2 regions of the Sulfitobacter donghicola DSW-25 genome follow, and region 2 is predicted to be linked to the other one. Evidence: riboswitches for the same ligand, from Rfam matches in the RefSeq annotation. Region 2 holds a riboswitch; the other holds the start of a gene.

Region 1 (16,030 bases), 700 kb from region 2:
ATCGACGTGGCTGCGCGGGAACACATTTTATGGAAAGCGGCAGATGTTTCGGCCGGATTTCATGGAGTGGTTCGAAAATCTGCGCCTGCCGCCCTACCAATTGGAACGCAAGGGCGACCAATATGAACTAACGTTTGAGGGCAAGTGGCACGAAGTTATGCTGTGGGAAATTCCCGCCCTAGCCATTCTGATGGAGCTTCGTGGGCGCGCTGCTATGAATGGCATGGAAAAGTTTGAACTACAGGTTCTTTACGCGCGTGCGATGACCCGCGTTTGGGAAAAGGTGGAAGCGCTGCGCGATGTGCCTGACCTTTCCATTGCCGATTTTGGTACCCGCCGCCGCCATAGCTATCTTTGGCAGGACTGGTGCGTTCAGGCGATGAACGAAGGTCTGGGGCGTAAATTTACAGGCACTTCAAACTGCAAAATCGCGATGAAGCGAGAATTGGAAGCAATCGGTACAAATGCCCATGAATTGCCGATGGTTTACGCAGCTCTAGCCAAAGACGACAAGGCGCTGTTTCAGGCCCCCTATGACGTTCTTCAGGATTGGCACGACGAACACGAAGGAAATCTACGGATCATTTTGCCTGACACCTACGGTTCGCAAGGGTTCTTGGATAATGCACCAGATTGGCTGGCTGGTTGGACAGGAATCCGGATCGATAGCGGTGATCCGGCTACCGCTGCGCAACAAGCCATTGATTGGTGGAAATCTCGGGGCGAAGATCCGCGCAAAAAGCGGGTCATCTTTAGCGACGGTTTGGACGTGGCAAAGATCAAAGAACTACATAATCAGTTCGCGGGAAAAACAGCTGTCTCCTTTGGCTGGGGTACGTTGCTGACTAATGATTTCCGTGGGCTTGTCCCCGAAGACGCGTTAGCGCCGTTTAGCTTGGTCTGCAAAGCGGTCAGTGCAAATGGATCGCCTACCGTGAAACTGTCTGATAACCCAAGCAAAGCGATGGGCCCACAGGAAGAGATTGAACGCTACAAACGTGTTTTCAATCTGGGTGAGCAGGACGCGCAGGACGTGATTGTATGACCACAACCCATGAAGCCGATGAAGATCTTCGCAACCAAGACATCCTGATCTACGTCAACGGAGAGCTAAAGCCGCGCGCAGAGGCCACCGTCTCGGTTTATGACAGCGGCTTTATGCTGGGTGACGGTATGTGGGAAGGAATGCGGCTCTATGATGGGGTCTGGGCGTTCTTTGACGAACATATGGATCGGTTCTTTAACTCTTGCAAAGCGGTGTCTTTGGACGTTGGCATGGATAAGGATGGCATTGCCGAAGCCATGCGCATGACGGCAGAGGCGAACAACATGCACACCGATGTGCACTGCCGACTGATGTTAACCCGTGGTGTGAAGGTAAAACCGTTTCAACACCCGTCGCTCTCCCAAAGCGGCCCGACGTTGGTGATCATCATGGAGCATTCCAAACCTGTCGAAAAGCTCAGCTCGCAGGGTATTCGTCTTGCGACTGTGCCGCAGGTTCGTGGCCTACCGATGTCACAGGATGCCAAATTCAACAGCCATTCCAAACTGAACTGTGTGATCGCTTGTTTGCAGGCGGAACAGGCAGGCGCGGACGAGGGGCTGATGCTGGACCCGCATGGGTTTGTGAACACGACAAACGCCTGCAATTTTTTCATCGTCCGCCGAGGAGAGGTTTGGACCTCGACCGGTGATTACTGCATGAACGGCGTCACCCGCCAAAAGGTCATCGACCTGTGCCGTGCAGATGGCATTCCAGTGTTTGAAAAGAACTACTCGCTATACGAAACCTACGGCGCTGATGAGGCGTTTTTGACAGGCACCTTTGGGGCGCAGACGCTGGTTTCAGAAATCGATGGAAAATCCATTGGCAACGGTGAGCAACCCGTGACCGAGCGTATTCGCGCGCTCTATAAACAGGCGATTGCTGACGACATCGCAGCCAACTCTTAAGTTGTTGCGCGGCGAGTGTTGATGTTTGATTTGATAAACGCCGCGATGAAAATTGCGGTGAGGATTAATATGATCGTCGGCGCCGGTGCGCTATCCAGATAAAAGCTGGCATAGACCCCTAAAAAGCCTGAGAGCATGGTCACGCCTACCGCGATCGGCAACATGCGGGCAAACTGCTGGGTCAGCAGGAATGCGATAGCACCTGGCGCGATGAGCAGGCCAATAGACAGGATAATTCCAACGGCAGACAATGTCGCAACAATGGTGAGCGAGATCAGCGCCAACAGCCCATAGTGCAGCCAGCCAACGCGCAGACCGACAGCCTGTGCTTGGACAGGATCAAAGGCATGCAGCATCAGATCGCGCCGTTTTGCGATCACGATTGCGCCGACAAATAATGCGATCAGGCCAGCGGTCCAAAGATCACTGGACCCCACACCCAACATGTTACCAAACAAAATATGGTCTAGGTGAACATCGGTAGAAACTTTCGTGTACATAACGATGCCAAAACCGAACATGCCTGAAAACACGATGCCCATAACGGTGTCTTGCTTTACGCGGCTGTTCTCTGACAGAAAACCAGTTGCTAAAGCGCAGAACATGCCTGCCACAAAGGCTCCGATGATGAGGGGTAGGCCTAACATATAGGCCGCCACAACACCGGGTAAAACAGCATGGCTGATCGCATCCCCCATGAGCGACCACCCCTTGAGGACCAAATAACACGACAACAAACTGGTCGGCACGGCAATGATCAAAACCATGACAAAGGCGTTTTGCATAAACGCGAACTGAAACGGCTGAAGCAAGGTTTCGATCATGCCATCAACGCCTCACGTGCCTTGCGTCGTGCTGCGAGGTACCCATGCTTTGGCGCGAAAACAAAGGCGATCAGGAAGATCACCGTTTGCAAGCTCACGATGATGCCCCCCGTTGCCCCATCTACAAAAAAGCTGAGGTAGGCGCCGAAAAAGGATGTCCCCGCTCCAATCGCAACGCTGGCGATCAGTAGGCGTGGGAAGCGGTCCGTTATCAAATAGGCGGTAGCACCTGGCGTTACGACCATCGCGATCACCAAAAACGCGCCAACGGTTTGGAGGGCGGCAACGCATGAGGCCGACAACAGCATAAAGAACACAACCTTCAGCAGGTCAGGCTTTAACCCGATGGAACGCGCATGGTTCTCATCAAAAAAGGTTACCATCAGGTCTTTCCATTTCACCAGCAGCACGGCCAGTGTCACAAAGCCGATGATGGCCAACTGGACCGTATCTGACGGGGAAATGGCCAAAATGCTGCCCATGGTGATTGTCTGAACGCTCACCGAAGTTGGGGATAGCGAAACCATAAAAAGGCCTAGCCCAAAGAATGAGGTAAAGATCAGACCGATGATGGTATCTTCCTTAAGGCCTGATCGCTGGTTCAGAAATAGCATTGCACCCGCTGCCAAACCGCCCGCTGCGAATGCGCCCAAGGCAAAGGGCAGGCCGAGCATGTAGGCGCCAGCAACGCCCGGTACGATGGAATGGCTCAACGCGTCACCGATCAGCGACCACCCTTTGAGCATCAGATAGGAGGATAAAAAGGCGCAGACACCTCCGACCAATGCGCTTACCCACATAGCGTTGAACATATAGCCATAGCTAAAGGGAAGCAGCAGGGTTTCCATTACTCGGCGTCCTCTTTCCGCTCTTCGTGACCGTACACAACAAACGGGCGTTCATCGTCTGAAATCACGCGGATCGAGCGCGCATCATCATCGTCATGCAGATCAGAACCGCTCAGGACAAAGTGGCGCAGGACACCGCCAAAGGCGAGCTCGAGGTTGTCGTGGGTAAATGTCTCTTCGGTTGTGCCATAGGCCAGCACGGTTTCTTTGACCAAAACGGTGCGATCGCAAAACTCGGGCACCGAGCCAAGGTTATGTGTCGAAACCAGCATCACGCGGCCTTCGTCACGCATCGCCTTTAGCAACTCGATGATTTGTTCTTCGGTCTGAACGTCTACACCGGTAAAAGGTTCATCCAACAGGATCACCTGACCCTCTTGTGCCAAGGCGCGTGCCAGAAAGACGCGTTTGCGCTGGCCGCCGGACAGCTCGCCAATCTGGCGGTGACGAAAGTCGATCATGTTCACCCGTTCCAGCGCGTCGGTCACGGCGGCATGATCGGTTTTGCTAGGGCGTCGGAAAAAACCCATGTGGCCATAACGGCCCATCATCACCACGTCTTCGACAAGAACAGGAAAGGACCAATCCACCTCTTCGGACTGGGGGACATAAGCGACGATGTTGCGCTTTAGCGCCTCTTTCACGGGAACGCCCATCACCGTGATCTGCCCTTTGGCGGCGGGTACAAAACCCATAATTGCCTTGAATAGGGTCGATTTTCCTGCGCCGTTCACTCCGACAAGGGCGGTGATTGTTCCGGTGGGCACCTCAAACGTGGCATTGCGCAGGGCCGTGTGGCCATTGCGGTAGGTGACGGTGACGTCTTGCGCTGAGATGCCTGTGCTCATTCAGTGAGGCCTTTGACGATTGTTTCCGAGGTAACGCGCAGCAGGTCCAGATAGGTTGGCACTTTGCCATCCGCCTCGGTCAAGCTGTCGACATACAGAACCCCGCCGTATTCAGCACCCGTTTCCCGCGCAACCTGTTGCGCTGGGGCTTGGCTAACGGTCGATTCACAAAACACTGCAGGAATGTCATTTTCGCGCACGGTATCAATCACGCGGCGCACCTGCTGGGGTGTCCCTTGCTGGTCGGCATTCATCGGCCAGAGGTAAAGTTCCTTCATTTGAAAGTCGCGGATCAGATAGCTAAAGGCCCCTTCGCAAGTCGCCAGCCAGCGCTGTTGTTCTGGCACCTCAATCACCGCGTCGCGCAACGGGGCAATGGCGGCGGTGATCTCGGTCTTATAAGTCTCGGCATTTGCACGGTAGATGTCTGCATTGTCCGGATCATTCTGAACAAACGCATCGCGGATGTTATCCACATAGACCAGCGCGTTGTTTAGCCCCATCCATGCATGTGGGTTTGGTTTGCCGTCATATTCACCCTCGGTAATGCTCATTGGCTCGATACCATCGGTCAGCGTTGCTGAGGGCACATCGCGCAGATTGGACAGGAACTGCTCAAACCACAACTCAAGGTTCAGGCCGTTCCAAAGGATCAGATCAGCATCCTGCGCACGAATGATGTCACGCGGCGTGGGCGAGTATCCGTGAATTTCCGCACCCGGTTTGGTGATGCTCTCCACAATCGCAGCATCACCAGCCACGTTGCGGGCCATATCTGCAATCACGGTGAATGTTGTGACCGCCTTGAACTTGTCCTCAGCAAAGGCAGATGTGCCAAGCGCAGTTAGGCCAGCAGCAAGAGCAACAGTTTTCAGCGAATTCACAAGTACAGACATAGATGGTCCTGATTTACGACAATTCATCAAAATGCTTATGAGAACCATTCACAACTGTAAATAAGAATGATAACGATTCTCAAAGATAGTGGGTTAATGAGAATTCGGAGCGCAAAATATGACCAGCGAGAGCGAGACAACCGAGAAAATGACCGCGGCTCTGCGCAAAGCTGGCATCAGAGTGACCCGTCAGCGCATCGCGCTTCTTGGTGTGTTGGCCGAAGCAACAGACCACCCCGACGCGGTCGAGCTTCACGAGCGCGCGAAAGCTATTGAGCCATCGGTTTCTTTGGCGACGGTTTACCGGACTCTTTCCGTGTTAGAAGAAGGCGGGGTTGTGCACCGCCACGCCTTTGAGGGCGGAGGTGCGCGGTTTGAAACGACCCATGAAGAGCACCACGATCACATTTTGGATGTCGACACAGGCGAGGTGATCGAATTTCAATCAGACAAGATCGAACAACTTCAAGATGAAATCGCGCGTGAGCTGGGTTATGAGGTCGTCCACCACCGTCTTGAGCTGTATTGCCGCAAGAAAACCTAACCGCGTTATCGGCGCTGTTCATTCGCAAAACCGCGAATAGGCTGCGATCGGTCTTCATTGCAACATGATGTGTCGCGAATGGAATAACGATCAGAAAGGAAACCACCAAAGGGGCCAGAGATTTGGAATTTCCTTGCGTCTTATGATCGAATCCGCATAACTGACCGTGCTTGGTGTCCTTTTGGGGACCGAAAAAGGGAATGCAGTAGGGATCACGGTTTACCACCCCCGATCTGCAGCCGCCCCCGCGACTGTAAGCGGTGAGCTGTTGTCACAACGCCACTTGCCCCCAAAAGGGCTGGGAAGGCAGACAAAGGCCACGACCCGCGAGCCAGGAGACCTGCCAGGCAAAGGTGAAACTAGATTATGTCGTCGGGTGTGACGACAAGGAGAGAAACGATGAAAACAGAAGTAAAAGCAGTTGCCGCCACGCGCTCCGCAGCTCTTCCTGCCTTGTTCGCTTTGGTGCTTGGTACAGCCATCATCACAATGACAGGCCACTTGCAGGCAAACACATTGCATGACGCTGCACATGATGTGCGTCACGCTACCGGCTTTCCCTGCCACTAAGCGATGCTATCAAAATTGTTGACCAGCGCGTTGTTCGCTGGTGCTGCTGCAGGTCTGATTGCCGGCCTGCTGCAGCTTGTGTTCGTCCAGCCTGTGCTGCTCCATGCGGAGCTGTATGAGGGGGGCGATCTTGTTCATTTTGGCGCTGCTTCTGTTTCGGCGCACCCCGAATTGCCGGGCTTTGATCCCGTTCGGGACCTGCTGAGCATCGTCTTCACCATGCTGACCTATACAGGCTACGCGATGATGCTTGTGGCGCTTATGCTGCTAGCAGAAGAGCGCGGCGCAGAGGTTACGGCTCGTTCTGGGATCATCTGGGGTGTTGCGGGCTTTATTGCTGCGCATTTGGCGCCTGGGTTCTCTCTTGCACCCGAATTACCTGGCGTGGCGGCAGCGGATGTTGGTGTACGTCAGATTTGGTGGTTCGCGACAGTGATTTCAGCAGGTATCGCAATGTGGTTGCTGGCCTTTGGGCGGAACTGGGCGATGTGGGGCGCTGCGATGATTTTGCTTGCTGCTCCACACGTTATTGGCGCGCCAGAGCCTGATCAGTTTGCGGGCCCTGTTCCAACGGAATTGGCGGCGCTTTTTGCGTCTCGCGCGTTTGGTGTTGGCTTGGCTGCATGGGCTCTGCTCGGCTGTTTTTCTGCATATTTTCTGGACAAAGAACAGCGCAGATAGCCTGAAAGGACACTTGAATGAGAGCTTTGGTACTCTTTCTGATCGGGTTGACGTTTGGCGCAGCGGGCGGATTTGTGGTCGCTGCGGCAAATGGGATCGTGTTCGAGGGGCATGATCATTCTGACCCTGCCCATCACGCGGGTATGGCTGGTATGGATCACGCAGCAATGGGGCATGGCGACATGGATCACGAGATGATGCATGATCAACCCTTGGAGGTTGATGCCGCACATGCACCTGTTGTGGAGATTACGGTTCACCAAGATCCGATGGATGGGTTCAACCTACATGTGATCACCCAGAACTTCACGTTCTCGCCTAGGTCGGCCAGCTTGGCCCATACCGCAGGCGAGGGGCACGCCCATGTCTATGCAAATGGTGTAAAGCTGGGACGGCTCTATGGTTCTTGGATGCATCTGACTGGTCTCCCCAAAGGAGAGGTCGAAATAGAGGTTACGCTAAACACAAATGATCACCGTCCGTTGTCGGTTGATGGTACCCCTGTCGCGGCAAAAACAACCGTGACCGTTGAATGAATTGAGGGCGCTTTCTGCGCCCTCTCTTTTGCGATAGAAAGCTGCGCGAAGGATTGGAACTTATGACAGCTAAACTTTATGTTTGTACGACCTGCAAAGCGGGTGAAGTACACGAAGACGACGCCCAGCGTCCCGGTGCACGTTTGCACCGCGCCCTAGAGGCCACTGGCGCGCCCGAGGGGGTGCAAATTGTTGGCGTTGAATGCCTTTCGGCCTGTAAAACAGGATCGGCAGTTGCATTGGCCCAAGAAGGTAAATGGACATATGTCTATGGTCAGATGACCGAAGAAGACGCACCAGACATCCTAGCTGGTGCAGCGGCCTATGCTGCAACCGAAGATGGCCTTGTGCCATGGCGTGAGCGCCCCGTAATTTTCCGCAAACAAAGTGTTGCGCGCATCCCTGCATTTACCCTTCCACTGGAGGCTGCCGAATGAGCGACCTGTCAAAAATCCCCGTAACCGTCATCACCGGCTTTTTGGGAGCTGGTAAAACTACTCTTATTCGTCACCTGATGACCAACACGAACGGTCGCCGTTTGGCCGTGCTGGTGAATGAGTTTGGTACCGTTGGCGTGGATGGCGACATCCTGCGGTCCTGTGCGATTCCTGATTGCCCTGCGGAAAACATCGTCGAGCTGGCGAATGGTTGCATCTGCTGCACTGTCGCAGATGACTTTATTCCGACGATCGAAGCCCTGATGGCTCTGCCAGAAAAGCCTGATCACATCCTGATTGAAACTTCTGGTTTGGCTTTGCCAAAGCCGCTGTTGAAAGCATTCGACTGGCCAGCGATCCGTTCCAAAATTACCGTTGATGGTGTGATTGCGCTGGCTGACGCCGAAGCGGTTGCTGCGGGCACGTTCGCTTCTGATGTTCATGCAGTGGACGAGCAGCGCAAGGCGGACGAAAGCCTAGATCATGACACGCCTCTGTCTGAGGTGTTTGAGGACCAGATCAGCTGTGCCGACATTATCCTGATGTCCAAGGCAGATCTTGCTGGGCCTGAGGGTCTGGCAAAAGCGCGCGAGGTGATCGAAGCAGAAAGCCCTCGCAAAATCCCGATCCTAGAGATGAGCGAAGGCGTGATCGACCCCAATGTTGTCTTGGGACTGGATGCAAAAGCCGAAGACGATCTGGCAGCGCGCCCGTCCCATCACGATGGCCACCATGACCACGAGCATGACGACTTTGAAACCATCGTCGTGCCGATGCCGGAAATCGAAGACGCCGCGACTTTGGCCGCTGCGATTGAAAAGCTGGCAGACGAACAGCACATCTTGCGGGTCAAAGGGTATGTAGCCGTAAAAGGTAAACCAATGCGTCTTTTGGTTCAGGCCGTTGGTGCGCGCGTGCGTCACCAGTTTGACCGCCCTTGGGGGGCTGAACCACGCAATGGTGCGTTGGTTGTGATTGCGGAACATGATCACGTTGATCCGGCTGCAATTCACGCGGCGCTGGGCGCCTAAACCATGCATGTCGTCTTTCGCGAAAGCCACGGGCTTGAGGATACAGAAACGCCATATGATCCAGGCCAATCGCCTGCCGATCTTGTGGTGCTTTCTTTCTCTGATAGTGACCTAGGCGCTTTCGCGGCGGGATGGCATCGCGCGGGCGGAGCAGAAGGCAAACTACCGACGCTTCGCTTGTGTAACCTTACGGCGCTTCGCCATCCGGCCTCTGTCGATAATTACGTAGAACAGACCCTAACAGGGGCAAAAGGGATCCTGATCCGGCTGATTGGCGGCGAAAATTATTGGCCCTACGGGATCATGCAGGTGCAGGATTTCGCTCGGCGTCATGGCATTGCCCTTGCGGTTTTACCGGCCGACGGTCGCGAAGACCCGACACTGGATGGACATTCGACCCTGCCTGTTTCAACGCTGCGAAGGCTTCAGCATCTCTGTGACGCTGGCGGCGCGGTTGCCGCGCAGGCGGCATTGGCGCAATTGGCACTGGCGGCGGGGCTTTATGCAGGGCCCGTCTTGGGTGCAAAAACGGTACCGGATTGTGGGTTTTACGACCCTGACACGGGGGGTTTGCCAGCTGTTGATCCGAAAGGTGATACTGTTGCCGTCACCTTTTATCGCAGCTATCTCACCGCGGCTGATACCGCGCCAATAGACGCGTTAATTAAAAGGCTGCGCAACCGCGGCTATAACGCGGTGGGCATATTTGCCCCCTCATTGAAATCGCCCGTTGCGCGGGATTTTTTACCGTCCGCTTTGGCACAGCTTGACCCCGTTGCGGTCATAAACGCCACGGCGTTTTCTGGACGCGGTGATGATGGCTCTTCTCCCCTAGATGCCCAAGGGTGTCCTGTCTTTCAGGTGGCACTATCCACTGCGCGCAAAAAGGATTGGGCCGAATCCGAGCGCGGCCTGTCACCTGCTGATTTGGCGATGCATGTTGTGTTGCCCGAGGTGGATGGCCGCCTCTTTGCGGGCGTCATCAGCTTTAAGGCGCCGGACAAAAAAGACGAGCACCTGCAATTTTCACGGTTTTCACACCGTGCGGATACGGGCCGGATCGAGACGGTCATTGACCGCGTCGAAAGCTGGCACCGCCTCTCAAAAACAGAACCTGCCGAACGCAAATTGGCGCTGGTTCTTTCTACCTACCCCGGTCGAGAAGACCAGATCGCCCACGCTGTCGGCCTAGATGCATTGGCAAGCGTCGAAGATATGCTCAAGACCCTTGCGTCAGCCGGATACGATGTGTCGTTGGCATCTGGTTTTGGGCAATCTCTATCGCAACAAACGATCTCGTGGTCATTGGCCGAATATCATGCGGCACTCGCTTCGCTGCCAAACGACTTGCAAGGCGATCTACAAACAGCTTGGGGCGCGCCAGAGGATGATCCCCTCTTTGCTGATGGCGGGTTTAATTTTCCGGCGCAGATGTGTGGGAATGCTCTTGTGGCGCTTCAGCCCGAACGGGGCGCGATCGACGCTCGCGATACGGATTACCACGATCTTGCCCGCATCCCGCGCCATTCCTACGTGGCGTTTTACCTGTGGCTGCGCGAACAGGGTTATCATGCATTGGTCCACATCGGCGCGCATGGCACGGTTGAATGGTTGCCGGGCAAAGCTGTGGCTTTGTCAAATGGATGCTGGCCAGAGGCGTTAACGGCAAAGCTGCCTGTTATATATCCGTTTATCGTCAATGACCCGGGGGAAGCTGCGCAGGCAAAACGCCGTATCGGTGCCGTAACCCTCGGCCACGTGCCACCGCCAATGGCCCAAAGCGAAACACCCGATGCCTTGCTGCGGCTGGAGAGCTTGCTAGACGAATATTCAACAGCTGACGGGTTGGACCCCGCCCGCCGCGACCGTTTGGTAAGCACCATTCGCCAAGAGGCGCAAGCAGCTGGAGTTGAGCAGGATTTGGGCCTCACCGAAGATGCCAGCGAAGTAGAGGCGATGACCCGTATCGACAGCTTTGTCTGTGATATCAAGGAAAGCCAATATGGCGACGGGCTGCATATTTACGGAAAAGCCGAGGGTGAAAACCAAGGGTTACTGCATGCGTTGGACGGAAAACGTGTCGATGCGGGCCCATCGGGCTCACCCTATCGCGGGCGGTCTGATGTTTTGCCAACGGGGCGCAATCTTTATTCGGTTGATCCGCGTTCGGTTCCCTCTCGGGCGGCTTATGCGCAGGGGGTAAAGCTGGCCGAGGAATTATTGCGCCGCCATCTACAGGACCATGGAGATTGGCCTAAGGGGTTGGTCGTTGATCTGTGGGGCTCGGCGACGATGCGGACCGCAGGCGAAGAGGTTGCGATGGCGATGCACCTCGCTGGGCTAGCGCCAAAATGGGACGAGGGATCAGAGCGGGTTTCAGGATTTGAAGTGCTACCGCTCACCTTGCTGGATCGTCCACGAATTGATGTGACCCTCAGGATATCGGGGTTGTTCCGTGACATCTTTCCTGGTCTGGCCGGGCTGTTTGAGGCAGGTACGGCCGCACTGGCTGCGCGCGAAGAAGCCGACGATATGAACCCCTATAAACAAAACGCACCGCGCATATTCGGCCCTAAACCGGGGCTATATGGGATGAATATGGAAAGCGCCTTGCAGGATTATTCGCCAGAAGGGCGATCATCAGCAGGTGAAGCATGGCTAAAGGGCTCTGAGTGGGCGTTGGACACAAAGGGTGACGCCAAACAAGACCGAGAAGGGCTTGAGGCGCGCCTGCGTGCGGCAGATGCCTTTGCGCATATTCAGGACCTGACCGAGACAGACGTTTTGCTATCCTCTGATTATGCCTCACACGAGGGCGGGTTTGCCGCTGCGATGGCACATTTGGGCGCACCAGAACCTGCGCTGTATCACGTAGACAGCACGCGAATTGATGATCCACGCGCCCGCACCATGCCCGAAGAGATTGCGCGGGTCGTTCGTGCTAGGGCGGCCAACCCTGATTGGGCAAACGGGATGATGCGCCACGGTTTTCGGGGTGGCGCAGAGATCGCGGCAACGCTCGACAACCTCGCAGCCTTTGCGCATTTGACGCGCAAGGTACCCGCCCATCTTTTCGATCTCTATTTCGACGCGACGCTGGGACGGGATGATCTGGTTGCGTTTCTGGAACAGGAAAACCCGAAGGCCCTAATGGAAATGCGAAGCCGTTTCGCCGCCTTGCGGGATGCAGGCATCTGGATCACACGGCGCAATTCGATTTCAGCAGCGATGGAGGCTGCGGAGTGACGGGCCATGAAGTCAAAGGTTGGTGCCCAGGTGCCTTGCGCCCGATGATGTCGGGTGACGGGTTGGTCGTGCGGGTTCGCCCGTTTGGCGGAAGGCTTCGCCGTGCTCAGGCTGACGGCATTGCCTCTCTTGCCGCTGCCCATGGGAACGGGTTTCTGGATGTCTCTAGTAGGGGTAACATCCAGATACGCGGTGTTTCTGAAGCACGGTATAGCGCCTTGATTGAGGGGCTAAGCGCGATGGGTTTAATTGATCCAACCCCAGAGGTGGAAACCCGCCGGAACATTCTCGTTTGTCCTTTCTGGAAACCTGAGGATGAAACCGAGGTCTTGGCAGCGATGCTAACGGATGCTTTGGCGGCAGATGATGCGCCAGACCTTCCCAGCAAATTTGGTTTTGCGATAGATACATGTGATGCGCCTGTCCTTCAGGATGCTTCAGCCGATATCAGGTTGGAATATTCCGCGACCGGAGATTTGATCCTTGTCGCTGATGGAATGAAAACAGGCCGCCCTGTCTCGACCAAAACTGCAGCAACCGCTGCAATTGAATTGGCCAAGTGGTTTATGGCGAAGGCAAATGGGCATTCCCGTATGAAGCATCTAATTGCATCAGGGCTTGAACCTGCGGGCGCGTCGATACCGCGTCAGTCGGAAATATTTACGCCTAAACCCGGGTATTCCGAAACAGGTGCCTTGGTGGGAATGGCGTTTGGTCAAATTCGGGTTGAAACGCTTTCTACCCTCGCGAAACACGGAGCCATACGCCTGACCCCATGGCGGATGTTCTTGATTGAAGGTGCGACAGACCTGTCTGACGTCGATGGTGTGATAACTGATCCGTCTGATCCGCTATTGCGTATTTCCGCCTGTACAGGATCACCTGCATGCCCGCAGGCCTTGAATGAAACCCGTAGCACAGGCAGGACGTTGGCCAAACATATTGGCGCACAACAGTCCCTGCACATCTCTGGGTGCACCAAAGGTTGTGCTCACCCTGCGGATGCCCCGATAACAATTGTCGCCGAATCTGGCGGTTATGCCCTTATTAGAGACGGAAATGCCGGTGATGTACCGGACTACTCCGGCCTTTCCACTGCTGACCTGAAAGACCACGTTTAATGCCCCATACCTATATCACAGACGGCGCCGAGATTTACCGCCAGTCCTTTGCCACCATCCGCGCCGAAGCGTCATTGGGTCGGTTCACCCCCGAAGAAGAAATCGTGGCTGTTCGGATGATCCACGCTGCTGGGATGGTGGGCCTAGAAGAGTTCGTCCACTTTAGCCCGAATATGGCGATCGCGGCACGCGCTGCGTTAGAGGACGGCGCGCCGATCTTGTGTGACGCCTATATGGTGAGCGAAGGTGTGACGCGGAAACGTCTGCCGCGGGAGAACGAAGTGATCTGCACCCTGCGTGACCCACGTGTACCTGACATGGCCAAAGAGATGTCCAATACCCGCTCAGCTGCAGCGCTAGAGCTTTGGCGCCCACATCTTGAAGGTGCTCTTGTGGCGATTGGCAACGCGCCAACCGCCTTGTTTCACCTGCTAAACATGCTGGAAGATCCCGACTGCCCGCGCCCAGCGGCGATTATCGGCTGCCCTGTTGGTTTCATCGGCGCCGCAGAAAGCAAAGACGCGCTTATGGCCGCACCACCGGTGCCCTCAATGATTGTTAAAGGTCGCCTTGGCGGATCGGCCATGACGGTTGCCGCGATTAACGCACTTGCCAGCAGGGTGGAATAAACATGGGCAAAGTGATTTGCGCCGGGCTTGGGCCCGGTGATCCAGACCTGATGAGCGTCAAATCCGATCGCACAGTGCGCAATGCCAAACACGTGGCCTTCTTTCGCAAAAAGGGGCGCGCAGGGCAGGCACGCAGCATCGTTGCGCATATGCTGCGCGATGATGTGGTCGAATACCCGATGGAATATCCGGTGACGACCGAACTCCATTTCGGCTCGGATGAATACAACCAGTTGATGGTCGATTTCTACGAAGAATGGGCGGACAAGCTAGAGGCCTTGGCCAAGGACCATGAAGTTGTCGTGTTGTGTGAGGGTGATCCGTTTTTCTATGGCTCGTTCATGCATCTTCACACCCGTTTGCAAGGGCGTGCCGAGGTCGAAGTGCTGCCTGCTATTCCGGGAATGGTTGGGTGCTGGAACAGTTTGCAAACGCCGTTCACGTGGGGCGATGATGTCCTTAGCGTGCTTATGGGAACCTTGCCCGAAGAGGATATGATCACCCATATGAAACGTGCTGATGCGTTGGTGATTATGAAGACAGGCCGCAACATTCCAACCGTACGCCGCGCCTTGCAGGCCGCTGGGCGTTTGGATGACGCGTGGCTTGTTGAAAAGGGCACCATGCCCCAAGAGCGCGTGGCCAAACTTTCTGATGTTGCGGATGATGATTGCCCCTATTTTGCAATCGTATTGGTCCACGGCCAAGGGCGCCGGCCGGAGGCTGCGGAATGAGCGGCTGGATTTCAATTGTAGGCCTAGGGCCGGGGCGGGAATCTTTGGTAACGCCTGAAGTCCGCGATGTCGTGGCGCAGGCGACGGATGTGATCGGCTATATCCCTTACGTAAAACGTATCGAGCCGCGCGAAGGGTTAAACCTTCATGCCACTGATAACCGTGTTGAGATCGACCGCGCGACACATGCGCTTCAACTGGCCAAAAGCGGCGCGCGGGTTGTGGTTGTTTCCTCGGGGGATCCTGGTGTGTTTGCGATGGCCTCAGCCGTTTTTGAGGCCCTAGAGGCGCAGCCCGAATTTGAAGGCGTTGAGATCACAGTTCAACCTGGGATCACGGCCATGCTCGCCGCTGCCGCTGCCGCTGGTGCGCCTTTGGGCCATGATTTTTGCGCGATCAACCTTAGTGATAATCTAAAACCTTGGAGCGTGATTGAGCATCGCTTGCGCATGGCCTCGCGCGCGGATTTTGCGATGGCCTTTTACAATCCCCGTTCCAAATCCCGCCCCCATCAGTTCGGCGAAGCATTAGAGATATTGCGCAGCGAATGTGGGCCGGATCGCCTGATCACGTTTGCCCGAAATGTCAGTCACCCAGATCAGCGGCTGAACACGGTCACGTTGGGCGAAGCCACCGAAGATATGGCGGACATGCGAACGGTTGTGTTGGTGGGCAACTCGGCAACACGGCGGGTGGGGCCTTATGTCTACACGCCACGTTCGGCGCTATGACGCAGCCATTGCAAAACCTCGTCGCTGTTCGCAGCGATCGGACTGTCGGGCAAGTCAGGGCGCGCGACCATGATCATGCGCAGCCCCAACTCGCGTGCGGCATCAATCTTGGCAACCGCCCCTGCGCCGCCAGCGTTCTTGGCGACGACATGACCGATGCCATGCCCTCTGAGAAGTTTAATATCGCCCGCAATATCGAACGGTCCCCGCGCGATGATGGCCGTATGGTTGGGCAGGGCGATGGGGTGCATAGGTTCGTCAACCAAACGCAGCAGGTAATGGTGCTGCGGTTTTCGCGCAAACAGATCAATATGCATGCGCCCAATCGCCAGAAAGACTCTGCTTGGTGTATCGGGAAGCGCGTCGCACGCGGCCTCAATATCGGCAACATCAATCCA
Region 2 (16,030 bases):
CCTATTGTTGCGGCGATCAGCCGAGTTTGGCGGACATCGTTCTGATGCCTCAGATTTATAACGCCAAACGCTGGGGGGCTGATTATGCCTCTTGCAAGAGGATTATTGGCGTTGAGGCTGCTTGTGCGCAACATCCGGCGTTCATGGCCGCGCATCCCGATCGGTAATTCAACCCACCCTTTGATCGCCACCTCTGAACTTACGCTTACGCCCCTTCCGCAAAAACACTGTTTGATATACAAAACATCGGAAAGCTGATGTGATGAGCAAGCAAAACAGGAGCCGCAATGACACAGGAAATGAAGAACTCCCTTCCTCCGACTAATGAGGACACCTGCGGCCCCTATTTCCCAATCTATTTCCAAATGCCTGCTTTGGAGAACCTGACCAGATTTGACGCTGGCATTGTGGGCCAAGCCTCGGGAACGCCGATCATCTTGCGGGGCCGTGTTCTGGATCGCCATGGTGATCTGGCGAATGGCGCAATTTTGGAGTTTTGGCAGGCCAATGCCAAAGGCATCTACCGAACACCTGCAACTATGGGCGAAGAGGACATTGATCCGTGGTTCGACGGCTACGGCCGCCAACGAACGGCATCTGGCGAATACGAATTCCGCACGATCATGCCAGGCGCGGCGGACGGGCGAGCACCGAACATCACGATCACAATCTTTTCGGACGGCATCAGCCGCATCGTCACCCAGATGTTTTTCGAAAACCAAACGATGAATGCCTCTGATCCTGTCCTTTTGTCTGTGGGGGACGATGCGCCAAAACTCATCTCGCGGCATGACGGGCGGACCGCAAAGGGCGAGGAAGTCTATATCTTTGACATCATCATGGCAGGCGCTGGCGAAACACCTTTCTTCGATGATCTGGAGAGCTGAGACATGACCCCCAAAGGACGTATTCTGGGCATCGGCCCTACCGACAACACCTCTGATCAACGCACCCCGCGCCAGCCCCTGCGCAGGATTCCCCAGACCGCGCGGGATAGCTTTGTTCCCGTTGTGCCAGCGCGCTATGCGACCAACCCGCATGAATGGGACATGACCCGAACCGCCCCTGACCGCCCCCGCGCCGATGGTGTCCCCATCGAAGTGACAGGCACAGTACGAACCCAAAGCGGCGCCCCCCTGCGCCACGCCTTGTTGGAAATATGGAGCGCCAATCACTATGGCCGCTACCGCCATATTGAAGACCTCTCTGACATCCGGCTGGATGAAAACCATTTGGGGATGGGACGGGTGGTAACGGATGAAAATGGCAACTACCGTTTTTGGGCGATCAGCCCAGGGGCGTATCTGGCGCGGCCTGACATTGGACGTTGGCGCCCAAAACACATCCACCTCTCGGTCAGTGGCGGATCATCGCGGCTGATTACACAGATGTATTTTCCGGATGAGCCGAACAACGCCAGTGATCCGATGGCTATTTTGATGGGCGACTCTTTTGAGCGAAACATTGGCAGGCCGCGCGATGTGGGGGCCGCGGATGTTGAGGAAGCTTATGATTTTGACATCGTGATCGGTGGGCGCAACGCAACCTATTTTGAATAGCAGATCAGGCCCGTTTGGTGGCAAGCGGGCTTTTATCCATTTGATCAGTCAGGTGATCAATCATCCTTAAGGACAAGGATGCCTTGATATCCCGATAGGCGGGATCATCCCATAGATTGGTTGTCTCACGCGGATCATTGACCAGATCATACAACTCGCCCCAATCTTCGGTTTGATAGGTGGTGAAGCGCCATTCTTTATTCCTTAGCGAACGCACCCGCGCAGGTGGCTGGAACCCCAACCGCGAACCGCTGTCGTTATATTCCAGAAACAAATCCGGCCGGTGCGCTGTGTTTGCGTGCAAACACTCCAAAAAGCTTTCCCCTTGGATACCATTATATGGCGCAAGACCTGCGCGTTCCAGAATGCTTGCCGATATATCCAATGTGTTGGCCATCGCATCGGTACGCGCGATTGTATCTTGGCCCGCGTCTGACCAGATCATCGGCACCCGTGTGACCGACCGCATTGGCAAGGCCCCTTTGAAAAGCAAATCAAAGTCGCCCAAGTAATCCCCATGATCGGAATTAAAGATGATGACCGTGTTTTCGTATTGGTCTGTCTCTTTCAACGCAGCGACCAGTTTTCCGACCTGATCGTCGATCATCGTGATCATGCCTGCAGTCAGGGCCATTGCCTCTTGGATGTGGTGCCGGTCTGTACGGAATGCAATTTGCGGCAGCTCTGGCCCCTCTCCGTTTTGCCAGCGCTTTGTCAAAAACTCCATCGGCGGGGACGGGTTTTTATGAGCCGAATAGGGAAGATCGGGGTCAAACTGATCTGGGGAATACATATCCCAATATTTACCCGGAGGATTAAAGGGATGGTGAGGATCTGGAAAGGACACAAAAGCAAAGAACGGATCATCCTGATCCGCTTTCGACTTTAGGTATTCGACACCACGATCACCAATCCAACTCGTTGGATAATATTCTTCGGGGATCGGAGTGCGATATGCCTGAGGGCAGCTATAATCATGGGGCAATTCGTTTGAGGGGTCATGTTTCGCCTGCCAATCAGGGCAGTTTTGGCGAAACCACTGCTCGTAATGGCCACCGCATTTGTCACCATGACGGGTGACTGTTTCCACATGTTGAAAGCCGTAATAGGGGGTTTTCACCTCATAAAGCAGATCATCATCATAATTGTCTGGCTGCTCCTGATCAAAGTTCCCCTCTTCGGGTTTCCATGCCTCTTGGATCATCCTTTCCTCTGGGTCATCAGGCCGCCCGCTGGATTGCGCCAAGAAAGGTTGCAGGTGGCTTTTGCCAATACTCGCCGTGCGATAGCCGCCCGCTGCCAACACATCCACAAAGGTGTTCGCCCGCATTGGTAACGTGCAGCCATTGTGGCGCAGCCCGTGCAAACTGGGCATTCGCCCTGTCATAAACGACGCTCGGTTCGGCATACAAACTGGCGTTGCCACGTGAAAATCGTCAAACACCGTTCCGCTCGCGGCAAGCGCATCAATATGGGGTGTTTTCACCACAGGATGCCCCATACAGCCTAACCAGTCAGCACGGTGCTGATCCGTCATGATATAGAGAAAATTTGGTTTCTTTTTCACGCGACTACTCCACATCTCGGGACTAGAACGGTAGCGGCATTGGTTTTCTGCCACCAGCCTAAACAATCGCTAATGGCACGCGTTGAGCGTACAAAATGGACAAAGCCGCCTTGTGAGGGTCTATAGATGCGTCAAGCGGACCAAGTGATTATCCCACGTCATATCACCGCCAGTTTCAACGCTGCGAAGCTGCCCGCCCTCCAGATAGGATAACCCTGATTTTGAGGTCATGGCCACGCCAGCGTCTAATGCCGCAACACCGCTGGCCAACGGAACCTCAAACCCCGCAATCGGCGCACCCGTTGCCACATCAAAGGTCAAAACCCAATTGCCCTTGGGGCCTGTCACATAGAAAGCCTCACCACCTGACGACATCGCAACCGATCCGCCATAATGCTTTAGACGGGCCGTATCGGGGTGATCGAGAAACGCCAACGATCCATCCGGTTTTGCCAATGCCGCAACTGGTACGTTTTTGCGCGGATCCCCCTGCCACTGTAGCGCGATCGCAATGCTTTGATCCGCGTTCGCATCAATATGGCGAATTGAGTTTTGCCTGAATTCTTCTGGTGGCTCGATGATCGCCTCTATCGCGCCTTGGGCACTTAGATAGGTTAGATTTGAGCGCATTGTGGGCAGGTTTAGCTTGCTGCGGCCGCTGTCTGGGTGGGTCAGTATTCCGCCGTTTGCAACGGCAAAGCTTCCATTGTTCAGGCGAATGATCTCATGCGGGCCAACCCCACCAGAGGGCAGTTCACCAATTCGTTTGCATCCGCCCTGCACATCCCAAACACCGATGCGCCCAACGCCTTCCTCATAGGCGTTCTCGGTGGTCAGCAACAGATTACCATCTGCCGAAAACGCACCATGTCCGTAAAAATGCAGCCCGTTTGGCGCGTTAAGCCGCGCAACCTCTTGGCCTGATGTGCAATCGACGATGATCGCAAACCGCCCTGGACGGCGCGCAAAGGCAACGGCGACTGGCTGTGTCGGATGAGCAGCGGCGGCATGCCCCCGCGAAGGAAGCGGCAATTGGAACAGCTTATCACCTGTCCCAGAGAGCCCGATCAGCCATGCGTTGTTATTGCGATCTATCGCAGCTGTCAGAAACGACGGCGCGCCGACATCGGCCCATGTCAGCCCCGCAACCATGCTCGCTGCACCTGCCGCGAGAAACTGCCGCCTAAGCACCTTAATCCCCGTCTGCTGGACTAAAGCCCGTATCAACCCCTAATCCAGGGCCAATATCTTCGGCCAGCGCGTGGCGGATTTCATCTATCTTGGTCTGCAATAGCTCAACCCGAAAACGGCCTTGCGGTGTTTTCACAGCTTCGGAAATCGAAACAGGAATTTCCGCCAGACGGCCTTCGGCTTGCCCGACCAGTTCCAAAATCCAAGCCCGATCAGGATCTCGCAAATCTCCGGCAAAACCCGAACGGATCATCTGGGCAAACCCGTTCAGCTGGGCCGAAACGATCCTTCCCGTCAGTCCAGAGCGCCACGCCTCTGCACGTTTGGGGAAGGTCCGGTCATACGTGCCCATCGGGCGCCCCAATCGTTGTTCGGAAATGCGGATCAGGCCGAAATCCAACGCGGTATAAAGGGTCTTGGTAAACTCCTCGTTGGATAGGTACACAGGATTTTCCGGCCCCGCAGCACGGATAAGATCAGCCCAACCATCCACGTCAAACCAATCATCATAAAGCTGCTCTGCCGTTTGATGCAAAACCGCAGAAACCCCAATGATAGCAGGGCACGTGGGGATATCCGTAAACAAAAGGCGCTCGATTGCGGGCAACCCTTGGCCAGCGGCCGATCCTGAGGCCACGGCCTGTCCAGATCGTTGGGCCACAGAGGGTTGCGCCATGATGCTTTTCAACGCGCGGCCCACAAAGTTCTTTTTGTCGGGCCAAAAGTTAATCGAAAGAACCGCGCCGCTTTGCTCGGCAGGGCCGAATTGGTAACTATCCAGCGGCGCCCATGTCAGCCAGACGTTTTCAAACCCATTAATAATTTCTTCGCGAGATATCTCAGCGTTGCAATAATCCTGTGTTGCCTCTGCGAAGTCTTTCGTTGCCCCTGCAAAAGCAGAATACTGCCCCTCTAACACCGCCAGCGAACGGCGGCGCAGGGCCTCGTGGTCTACCTCACCCCGCCCCGGCGCCCAATACGGCAGGCCAAGCTCTTCGTTATACGCGCTACCTTCCTGCGCCCAACACGCGGTAGCTGCCAAAGTCGCAACAACAGCTAGGATAGATCGGATCATGTCAGAGAGACTCCAGATAGGTGATAAGCGCGTCACGATCTTCCGCACTCATTTGTCGTACAGTTTCACGTGCAGGCTCTGCCTCTCCGCCATGCCACAGGATGGCCTCCAAAAGCGAGCGCGCCCTGCCGTCATGCAGGAAGTTTGTGTGGCCGCTAACAGTTTGCGTAAGCCCGATGCCCCAAAGAGGTGCGGTGCGCCATTCGCGCCCTGTCGCCTCCCACTCTGGGCGGTTGTCGGCCAATCCTTCGCCCATATCGTGCAACAACATATCACTATAGGGCCAGATCAGCTGGAAACTCTGCTCGGGTTGGTTTTCAAGGCGGTGCGTCACGAATTTCGGCTGGTGACATGACACACAACCGGTTTGATAAAACAGCTCTTTACCGCGCAGCACTTGAGGATCGTCTAAATCCCTACGCGCAGGAACCGCCAGATTGCGGGAATAAAATGTCACGAGGTCCAGCACTTCGTCGCTTACCTCTAACTGGTCGGTTGGGCTGCTACCATCAGGCGCCAATCGGCAATCGCTCTGAGCGCCAGTACATTCACCCCAGCCAGCTGGATGCAGTGATGTCGACAGCCCCAAATCACCGGAAAAGGCACCTGCTGATTGCGCTTTGATCGTTGGCGCACCCGCCTTTAACCCAAAGCGCCCCAACATCCACTGATCAAACTCGCCCGACCAAACACGATTGGCCTTACCGGAAATCCCGTCACCGTCAGCGTCATCGGGATCAGCCAAAGCCAAAATATCGGCCTCTGGGATCGCTTCGAGCAGGCCAAGGCCGATCATCTGAGGCGTCACACGCGGGCTTAGCTGCGTCTGCGGGTGCAGGTCACCATATGCCACGTCGGTGAAGGTATAGGTCGGTTTGCGCAAATCAACAGTGCTGCCATCGCCCATGGTCACGGAAACCGTTTCGTAAGATATCTCCATTCGCCCTTCAGCGGGGATGCCTGCAATGGATTTATCCTGAAGCTGCGTGCCGTAGGTCGGCTCTGGCGCATTTGCCAGATATTTCAAGGTTTCGTCATCCAGATCACTGAACGACTTTGGAATGGAAACCCGCAAGAACATGGAAACACCCGTGTCCGAGTGATCCTCTGGCGGATGCCCCCGCCCATCTTTGATGTGGCAGCGCTGGCATGCGCGCGCATTAAACAGGGGGCCCAAACCATCGCTACTGACTGTCGAAGCAGGGGCCGTGACCCAAAGCTTGCGAAAGAACCCGTTTCCGACTTTGAAATCCAGTTCGCGTTCGAACGTCATATTGGCAGAGGCAAAGGAAAACGCGTCTTTGGTTTTGATGCCAAACTTTGTCGCTTTGCCAGCTGGATGCGTTTCGAATTTCTCGGCTGTTTCAAAGGTATCTGTTGAGGCGGTAGCGTTAGAAATACGCTCCGCCTCAACCTGTGTTCTAGGCACAATGTCCAAGTGGGGCTCTCCCCAGCCGTCCGCGAATACGGGTGATCCAGCGGCGGTCAAAAAGAAAGATAATAGCCCTACATGGCGCATAGTCATTGCGCGTCCTTTTTATTCAAATACAGCCGCTGTGTTGTCGAGACTATCGGAACCCTCAACAGTTACACCTTCAAGGCCTGCAACCTCGACTGCCCGCTCGATATTACGTGTTTGAGCAACCAATCCATCAATCGCTTTCTGGATTAGCGCATTGCCTTCATCGTTACCAGACGCCAACAGCTGATCATAAGCCTGACCTGCATCTGCCGATGCTCTGATCGCATCAAGGCTTTTCATCGTTGCGTCCATATCTGCCAATAGGTTGTCTGCCAGACCTTGGTCGCGCTCGGCCACGTAGTCATACAAGGATGGGCCCTCGATAACGGAACCATCCGTGCGCACGTAACGACCTGTGTAAACGTTACGAATACCTAAACCATCGTAGTAGTGGCTGTTGTGTGTGTTGTCGGAAAAGCAATCATGCTCTTCTTCGGGATCGTGCAACAACAGGCCTAGCTTCATCCGCTCGCCTGCTTGCTCACCATAAGATAGCGAGCCGATACCGGTGAAGGCCATCACAATACCGTCGCCCGCAACCAAATCTTGGCGCGCTTGGCCACCTTCAACCCAAAGGGCAATTGCATCTTCCAGATCCGCAATCAGCAGTTCGGTCGCTGCAACCAGATAATCTGCACGGCGATCACAATTTTCAGCTGTGCAATTTTCAACATCAAAATCAGAAGCTGGACGTTTCCCCGCACCTGCATCCGTTCCGTTCAGGTCCTGCCCCCACAGAAGGAATTCGATGGCGTGATAGCCCGTCGCAACATTCGCTTCGATGCCGTCAAATTCATGCAGCTGCTGCAAAACCGCTGGTGTGATTTTGGTGGCATCCAATGTTTGGCCCGAAACCTCGACCGTTGGGTGCGCAACGATATTCGCCAGCGAGTAAGGGTTTTCGTCGTTACCACCAAAAGTTGGATCGACATAGTCAATCAACCCTTCATCGAGCGGCCAAGCGTTCACCTTGCCTTCCCATTCATCAACAGACGGGTTTCCAAAACGGAAGGCTTCAGTCTGCTGATACGGCACACGCGCAGCAAGCCATGCCGTTTTTGCCGCGGCCAGGTTCTCCTCCGTAGGTGCGGAAACGAATGCGTCTACAGCGGCCTTCAGGCTTTTTGCCGTTGTCAGGCTATCCTCGTAACCAGCCAAAGCGATGTCGCCATAGTGGCTCACAACAGCGGCCTCATCAGCGGCTTGCGCGGCCGTCGATAATGCTGCGATGGAGCAGAAGGAAAGAAGTGTCTTTTTCATATCATGATCCCAAAATATATGTGCAAAAGCCAATACTTGAACAAAGAAATTGGCCTAGGAATTGGCGATACCCATCCCCTCGGATGCTCAAAGAAATCTCGATATATACAACGGGATATTTCACCCAATGCTATCGAACCCCCGTTCAAGCACCAAAAAGGAATCTGGTATTTTCTTGGGCCCGAGTTAACCTGAGTAAATTTGTCAGGCAAGTGGTTTTTCACTTCCCTCCCCGCTTTTTTCTCAACAGCGGCAACCTCTCGCACAAAAAAGGGGCCTCCCAAGGCCCCTTTCCCGTATAGCAAATGCATCAACCTTAACGGCGCCAGATCCACATTGCGTTGTTTTCGTGTTTGCCAGTGTCCTCACCGATCACAACAGCCCCATCCGCAAGAACAATCAGGTTATCCGGATTAGAAATGGAATCCACAGGGCATGCGTTTACGTCCTTGGCTCCGTCATAGCCGTGCCCAGCGACAACCGGCTCCATGCGAGATACGTTAAAGTTCGCATCAAGACGCATTTCGTAAACCACACCACATTTATTCTGGGCAACCGAGATATCTCCCTCGCCATCCGACATCCCTTTGGCGATTTCGGACATCGCCATATACATAAACGGGTGGCCGTTTTCGACGGCTTTGGCGTTGATGTTCACGCCTTCCATCTTGCGAAACTCGCCGGTTGCGCCTTTGGCAATCGCGGCCTTGCGGGATTCCAGAAATGCCACACGGTTGTCAGCCGCTTCGCCACGCGCCCAGATCGCGACTTCTTCGTCGGTGATATAATTTGTCTGGCCAGCAACGTAATCATCCATAGTGATGCCATCATATTCGCGGATCCACGGGGCGATTTCATCGTTAGAGCCATGCGCCAATTCAATCCACGAGATATCAAATGCCGTGGTTGCAGCATCTGCGCCAAATTCACTATCCTGACGGATTTGCGCGGCATATAAGGTACCCGCAGACAGGTCATTTTCCTTGTCAGCTACGAATTTGTAGAAAACAACATTTGTGCCATCATCAGACATATAGGCCGTTTTCCCATCCGGCATCACAACAGCATTTTCGTGGCTGTAACGGCCCAGCGCAAAGTGTTTTACAGGCGTCGCCGCGCCTGCCGGATCTGTGATCTCAAGGATATAGCCGTAGTCATAGGGATTTGGGTATGTACCCTCCAAATACGCGGCCAACATCTGGTTATCCTCGATGTACTTATATTCGGCGTTGTTCCAATCCGCTGTATTATCGAAATAAAGCTCCTCAGAGGACAATGGCGTCTGCCAAGGGGACATGGTGCCAAAACAGTTCACCCATGTGCCGCGCACCGAAGAGAAATCCAGCATCTCAACCAATGATTTGCTCCACGTGCCATCTTCAGCGCGCGCAATTTTGGCACGAGACATCCCACCAGGGCGGTTTTCCCAGTTTGTGAAAAGAAGGCCCTGATTTTCGCCCGTCTCGACATAGCCGTTAAAATCGGGGTCGTTAGAAACGATCAGCTCTTTGCCGTCGATTGATTTGATCACACCCGCGCCATCAACACCTTCTTGCAGCAAAATCTTGAACTGACCCAAGCTGGAACGAACCGTCGCCTTTTCTGCATCGGTTGTTGCAACGCCCAGCTCGGCCGCTTTCCAGTCAACATTTGAAATCACCCCAACAGATGCTTTTGCATATTCATTTGTCAGGTCTTTTGAAGGGTGCTGAATGTTAAAAAACAGATCATTCCCGACTTCATACAGCCCTGTGATCTCTGCCTTGAGGGGGACGGTCGCGACCCGTGTCAGGCTGTCAGCAAATGCTGTTGGCGTAAGCAAAGTGGAACTAAAAAGAAGGGATAAAATGGACGGGCTAAGAAACTTCATCAGTATCTCCAAAAATGGCTAATCCAGTCCGCAAATGCATTGGGACCTCTGAAACACCTCATCCATCACAGGCATTACAGCAACATGACAAAACACGCCAAAGATGAATTCCCTTTGACGCTACCACCCCGCCCTGCTTTTTTGCAGGGCCTTTTTCTGCCCAAGGTCAACGGGCTAGCAAACCAAAGCGGTGAAGTTTTAACCCAGCAGACCAACCTTATCACGCGCGAGGTTCTTCTGCTCGGCACGTGATAAGATTGAAATGGCCTCTTCTACGCTTTGCCCGGATTTGCGCGCTTTGTCCCATATGCGCTTGCAAGACTGCGGCGACCAAGGAAGCGCAGCCGCCGCAAGCCAAAGGCGCAATGGCTCTGGCAGAGCGTCATAAGCATCCATCGGGTTCGCGGATCGCCGCCGTTTCTTTAGGGATGTTGCCCCAAGGTTCTTGTTCATTTTTCTAACCCAAATCGGATCCTAGTGAGGGTATCATCATGAAATCAGTGACGCCCTGTTCATGCCGCTTGCTCTGCTCGGCGCCATAACGGGAAGGGATCGATGTATTCAGGAATGGCATCAATCGACGTTGCAACACTTGGTGATACAAGAGCCGCATCAAGGCGCGCCTTTAGCGCGGTCCAGTCGATCCCTGTTCCGATGAACACGATTTCCTGCCGACGGTCGCCCCATGGCTCTTCCCAATGCTGGCTCATATAGGCGCGCGCAACAGGGTCTTCTGGCCAACGGTCTTTTGGAACAGTTGCCCACCATGTGCCCATTGGTTTGACCGAAGATAGCGCCCCAGCCAACGAAAACTCGGCGACCCAATCCGGTCGGGAGGCCAGCCAAAAATGCCCCTTGGCGCGGATCACACCCGGCAAATCGCTATTGAGCACTTCCATGATCTTTTCAGGCACAAAAGGTTGGCGCGCGCGATACACAAAGGACGCCACACCATACTCTTCGGTTTCAGGCACGTGATCCGCAAAACCATAAAGCTCTTTTGCCCACATGGGATGTTCGTGGGCTTTGTCGAAATCAAACAGCCCCGTATCCAGAATGGCATCGGCAGGCACATCCGAATGGCTGGTTTCAATAATCCGCGCATCTGCGTTCAGGCTGCGAATAATCACACGCGCAGCGTCAACCTGCTGGGGCGTCGCATCCTCGACCTTGTTCAAAACAACAACGTCTGCGAATTCGATCTGCTCGACTAGCAGGTTAACAAGCGTCCGGTCGTCCTCCTCCCCAAGGGTTTCGCCCCGATCGCGCAAGAAATCGTGACTGGAATAGTCCTTCAAAAGGTTCACAGCATCCACAACCGTGACCATCGTATCAAGGCGGGAAACGTCCGATAGGCTCTCTCCGTATTCATCGCGGAAATCAAACGTCGCCGCCACAGGAAGAGGTTCAGAGATGCCTGTGGATTCGATCAGCAGGTAATCAAAACGCCCCTCGCCAGCCAATCGGCGCACTTCGTCTAATAGATCATCCCGCAACGTACAGCAGATGCACCCGTTGGACATTTCAACCAAAGTTTCATCCGTGCGGCTCAGTTCGGTATCTGCACGCACCAGATCCGCGTCGATATTCACTTCGGACATGTCATTTACAATAACGGCAACCCGACGCCCCTCACGATTGTTCAAGACACGATTCAGAAGGGTCGTCTTGCCCGCCCCCAGAAAACCGGAAAGCACAGTAACGGGTAATTTTTCGGCCATGGTTTCATCCTTATGAGAGAGAGCATTCTGGGCGGGCATCGCCTTCTGGAAATTTGATCGACATGTTATAACATTACATAAATGAGAGCGCAAGAACCCAAACCAGAAAAATCTTCGGCGATACCCGCCGAAGATGCCAACACACTAAAAATAGGAAAATACCACAAAACAAATACTTATGCCGCAAAACACAGCTAAGCAGTTGATTGCCCCCGCCCCAAACAACGAGAGGACCAGATTTCGAAAATGGTTTTAATGAACAGTCGATGTGTGGGCGTGAATCGAAGGAGAGCCGCTTACCATTTCTTTTGGAGCAGCAAGGTTCATACGCCTCAGCGCATGTCCAAAATCGGCTGCCAATGCCGTTACCAGCGGAGCAAAATCTGGCCGCACCATAAGCGTTGCGAATAACATCGCGTCTTCACGTTGCCCCGTTGCAGCCGCGGCCACAAAATTCGCAAAACAGGATTCGTCAGCGCCCAAACATTTGCAATGAATCGAATGCCGCATGAGAGGCCTCCGCCCATGCTGGGCACAGAGGTTACACAGCTCCTCAAGCGTTTTTGCAGCTTTGCGCCCCTGAACCGAACCGAGCAGGGATATAAAATCGCTCAATACCGTCGATTGAGCATCAGAGCCTGTACACCACAAACGAAAATAAAGGACCGCTGCTGCCTCAACCCCATCTAGCTCGGCGATCATCCCAACAGCTGCGCCACCGCGGCTTTTGCCAGGCCGCTTTTCCAAAGCGCCCCTCATTTTGTCAAAATCAACTTACCGGCGCGCGTAATCCGCAGCGTGTAGGTCTGGTCATCAAGAATAATCTGCGCCAGCCCCCCTTCCTGCGTCAAATCACGTGCAGAATATGCTGGCACCGCAGACGATGCCGACCGTGTCGGGGGAGTAGATTGATAGCTCATATATGTCTCCATTCCGTAGAGAGGTGGCGATCCTGTATCCCAGCCGCTTTCGCGCCTTGGTGTTCAGCCGTGATAAAACGAGTTTCCAGCGGATTCATTTTCCCACGTTTCCGCTTTGATCGGTCGTGCGACCTGCCTAGGGGGTGTTTGTTGGTTAGCATCAGAATCCCTCGCAAAAACCGTCGGGCTTCCATCTTGCAGATTCGGGTAGCTTGACTTTTCACTATCCTGACTATTTTAGTTGGTTAAGTCAAGTTGACATATATCAAAAAGAACGCAGGCCCAGAAAAACACAACGCGCGCCCTGCCTATTTTGTCAATTTTACCACATATTCAACAACTTAAAACCGCGCCTCAAGCGAAGCGCGATGAGTAATGCCTTTAAAATTCTACATTGACGGGCATAAGAAACTCGGCCATCACTCCCCTCGATGGTTCCCGATGGTCAGCCCAAGGGATGAAAAGGGAATATGGTGCGGCCGCCTTGTGCAGCTCATTCCATAACTGCCCCCGCAACTGTAAACGGTGAGCTAAGCCAAGCAACCACTGGCCCAAAGGGTCGGGAAGGATGGCCATGCAATGACCCGCAAGTCAGGAGACCTGCCATCATATGTTTAACCAACCCAGGGCGGGGAGTCCTGTAAGGAGGCTATGATGGCGCGCATACTCTGCGACGATACGATAAAAACGACCGGTCTACACTTTGCACCTAGCGGTGAAGACTATGTCGAACTCAGCTGATCATTTCATTTCCATTTGCGAAACCTGCAAGGGTACCCAATGGGCTGGCCACGTCAGGGACCTGATCGCCGACAGGCTGCCCGTCGGGTTTGCCGTGCGAACCGTTTCTTGTATGGCGGGCTGTGCGCATCCAACGACCGTTGGATTTCAGGCTGCCAACAAAACGCAGTATTTATTCGGAGACATCCACAGCACCAAGGATGTCGATGCCTTAGTCGCCTTTGCCCATCAATACCACAGCATCCCGAATGGCTGGTGCAACGCAACTGAACGCCCGCCCGCTTTGCTAGATAAAACCTTGGCGCGATTGCCTTGCTTTGAGACCGAGGCAGGATCATGAACAATCGAAATTTTCTGGTTGTTCGCAACCTCTCCTTTCATGCCCCAAATGATGATGCCTTGCTGCAAGATGTGTCTTTTGAGCTGGCAGAAAACAGCATCCTCGCAATCGCGGGGCCAAACGGGGCGGGTAAAACTACGCTGCTAAACCTACTTTGCGGCGCCTCCGATTTGCAGCATGGCGAAGTGTGGATAGAAGGGCGAAACCTCAAACATCTATCGGCAAAAGAACGGGCGCGCATGATCGCCGTGGTGAGCCAACAAGAGCTTCCAGACGGTCGGCTGATCCTGCGGGATTACGTCGCCTTGGGGCAAATCCCGATCCAAGCTGACCGTTCAGCCGAAGAACACGCAAAAGAGCTGGACCGAATTCTGGAACTGACAGGCCTAGCAGGGCTATCCAACAAACAGATGGCGATGTTGTCAGGCGGAGAACGCCAACGCAGCCATATCGCGCGCGCTTTGGCGCAAAACCCATCGTTGCTTTTTCTGGATGAACCGACAAACCATCTGGACCCAGATGCAAAAGGCCAAATGCTGTCGCTGGTCGCTTCTTTGGATATCACCGTTGTTATGATCCTTCATGACCTTGTGATGATCCCTGAATTCGCCAGCCACGTCGCCCTGATGAAATCCGCTCGGCTCACGGGGTTTGGGCCTGTGAAGGACATCCTCAATTCTCAGCAGGTCAGAGATACCTTTGGTGTCGACTATCTGAGCTTTCACCACGAAGGCCGGATCATTCCGGCGCTGGACATACGCAAAACCATACAATCAAAATAAGGGAACTCTCAAAATGAGAAACATATGGGCCGCGGCCTTGCTTGCCACCTTTGCAAGTGGACTAAGCGCAGAAGAAATCCAGATCGATAACTGCGGCGAGCCTCTGGCTTTTGATAGCGTCCCAGAGCGTCTGGTTGTTCACGACATGAACATGACGGATATGGCTTTCGCCTTGGGCCTACAGGACAAGATTGTCGGCCTCACAGGGATCACAGGCTGGTATAAAACCAGCCCTGACTTTGACGCCCAGCGCGGCGACATCCCTGAACTTGCGCCGAAATACCCAACCCTAGAAAACCTTGTCGCGGCAGAGCCTGATCTGTTCTTTGCCGGTTGGTATTACGGCATGAAACCAGGTGGTGACGTGACACCAGATACGCTGGCTCCTTTTGGGATCAAAACCATGATCCTTACAGAAAGCTGTGTGCATTTGAACAAAGACCGCCCCGAGGCGAACATGGACCTCCTGTTCGGTGACGTCCTGCGATTGGGCAAAGTCATGCAGGTCGAAGAAAAAGCTGCAAGCCTTGTTGCGGGGTGGAAGGACAAATTGGCAGCAATTGAAACCCAAACGGCTGACCTCGCGAAACCTCGGGTATTCTTGTTGGATGGCCCTGCCGATGCACCATTCACGGCTGGCAAATTCGCCATCCCCGATGCGATGATCGCCGCCGCAGGTGGTGAAAACGTCACCCACAGCATGGACACCAGCTGGGGGCGCACTTCATGGGAAACGGTTGCGGCTGCAAACCCTGAGTTCCTCGTCTTGCTTGACTACCAAACAGGGAACGGCGCCGCAGATACGTTCAAATTCTTGCAAGAGCACCCTGTCATGTCTTTGACGGATGCCGTGAAAAACGAACGCTGGATCGGTTTGCGCTACGAAGAACTAACACCTGGTCCAGCCAACATCGAGGCGATCTCAAAGATGGCACAGGCCATGCACCCAGGCCTCAAATAAGATGGGTCGCCTTGGCCTAAGCTTTTTCATGGGGGCGGTTATTTTGACCGCCCTCTTGTTGATCTCTACGATCTACGGCACCACGGCCATTCCGGCGCCTGTCGCTGTCCAAGCTGTCTTGTTCGGCACCGGTTTGGCTGATGGGGACATGTCCCCGATGCATCGGATCGTGTTTGATCTGCGCCTGCCTCGGGCTTTGTTCGCCGCTGTCATCGGTGCAGGCCTTGGCGTTGTTGGCGTCGTGTTACAAACAACGACCCGCAATGATTTAGCAGATCCCTTTCTATTCGGCCTTTCCTCAGGTGCGGCAGCCGGAGCCGTCTTTGTCATAACCGTAACCGGAGACATCTTGGGTTTCTGGACCCTCCCACTGGCTGCGTTTTGCGGCGGTTTGGTCGCCTCTGGCATTGTCTTGGCTTTGGTTCACGGGCTGCGCACCAGTGCGCCGGAAAAGTTAATCCTTGCGGGGCTGGCCGTCTCGTTCCTGTTTTCGGCGATGACCAACTATCTCATCTTTGCTG

The links. A riboswitch is a leader RNA that binds a small molecule or an ion and turns the genes downstream of it on or off. The one in region 2 is predicted to bind cobalamin.
Region 1: it holds a riboswitch for cobalamin, as region 2 does, so the genes downstream of both, Z948_RS18720 (CbtB domain-containing protein) here and Z948_RS0110820 (DUF1636 family protein) in region 2, are expected to answer to the same signal.

The regions. Positions count from the first base shown of each region.
Region 1 is NZ_JASF01000005.1:1,296,439-1,312,468, reverse strand. Features, by position in the region: gene pncB (nicotinate phosphoribosyltransferase) at 1-1,045, shown strand, start outside; gene Z948_RS0107255 (aminotransferase class IV) at 1,042-1,956, shown strand; gene Z948_RS0107250 (metal ABC transporter permease) at 1,953-2,780, opposite strand; gene Z948_RS0107245 (metal ABC transporter permease) at 2,777-3,628, opposite strand; gene Z948_RS0107240 (manganese/iron ABC transporter ATP-binding protein) at 3,628-4,476, opposite strand; gene Z948_RS0107235 (metal ABC transporter substrate-binding protein) at 4,473-5,372, opposite strand; gene Z948_RS0107230 (Fur family transcriptional regulator) at 5,491-5,916, shown strand; cobalamin riboswitch at 6,071-6,278, shown strand; gene Z948_RS18720 (CbtB domain-containing protein) at 6,316-6,486, shown strand; gene Z948_RS0107220 (CbtA family protein) at 6,490-7,167, shown strand; gene Z948_RS0107215 (hypothetical protein) at 7,185-7,703, shown strand; gene Z948_RS0107210 (DUF1636 domain-containing protein) at 7,766-8,140, shown strand; gene cobW (cobalamin biosynthesis protein CobW) at 8,137-9,171, shown strand; gene cobN (cobaltochelatase subunit CobN) at 9,175-12,417, shown strand; gene cobG (precorrin-3B synthase) at 12,414-13,538, shown strand; gene Z948_RS0107190 (precorrin-8X methylmutase) at 13,538-14,167, shown strand; gene cobI (precorrin-2 C(20)-methyltransferase) at 14,170-14,901, shown strand; gene cobJ (precorrin-3B C(17)-methyltransferase) at 14,898-15,632, shown strand; gene Z948_RS0107175 (cobalt-precorrin-6A reductase) at 15,608-16,030, opposite strand, start outside.
Region 2 is NZ_JASF01000005.1:1,996,187-2,012,216, reverse strand. Features, by position in the region: gene maiA (maleylacetoacetate isomerase) at 1-167, shown strand, start outside; gene Z948_RS0110890 (dioxygenase family protein) at 288-887, shown strand; gene Z948_RS0110885 (dioxygenase family protein) at 891-1,559, shown strand; gene Z948_RS0110880 (sulfatase family protein) at 1,564-3,126, opposite strand; gene Z948_RS0110875 (DUF1513 domain-containing protein) at 3,247-4,278, opposite strand; gene Z948_RS0110870 (imelysin family protein) at 4,319-5,392, opposite strand; gene Z948_RS0110865 (di-heme oxidoreductase family protein) at 5,394-6,911, opposite strand; gene Z948_RS0110860 (imelysin family protein) at 6,930-8,174, opposite strand; gene Z948_RS0110850 (alkaline phosphatase PhoX) at 8,491-10,044, opposite strand; gene Z948_RS18755 (DUF6525 family protein) at 10,243-10,497, opposite strand; gene Z948_RS0110840 (GTP-binding protein) at 10,557-11,765, opposite strand; gene Z948_RS0110835 (hypothetical protein) at 12,018-12,512, opposite strand; gene hemP (hemin uptake protein HemP) at 12,521-12,685, opposite strand; cobalamin riboswitch at 13,101-13,307, shown strand; gene Z948_RS0110820 (DUF1636 family protein) at 13,410-13,766, shown strand; gene Z948_RS0110815 (ABC transporter ATP-binding protein) at 13,763-14,548, shown strand; gene Z948_RS0110810 (ABC transporter substrate-binding protein) at 14,562-15,509, shown strand; gene Z948_RS0110805 (FecCD family ABC transporter permease) at 15,511-16,030, shown strand, end outside.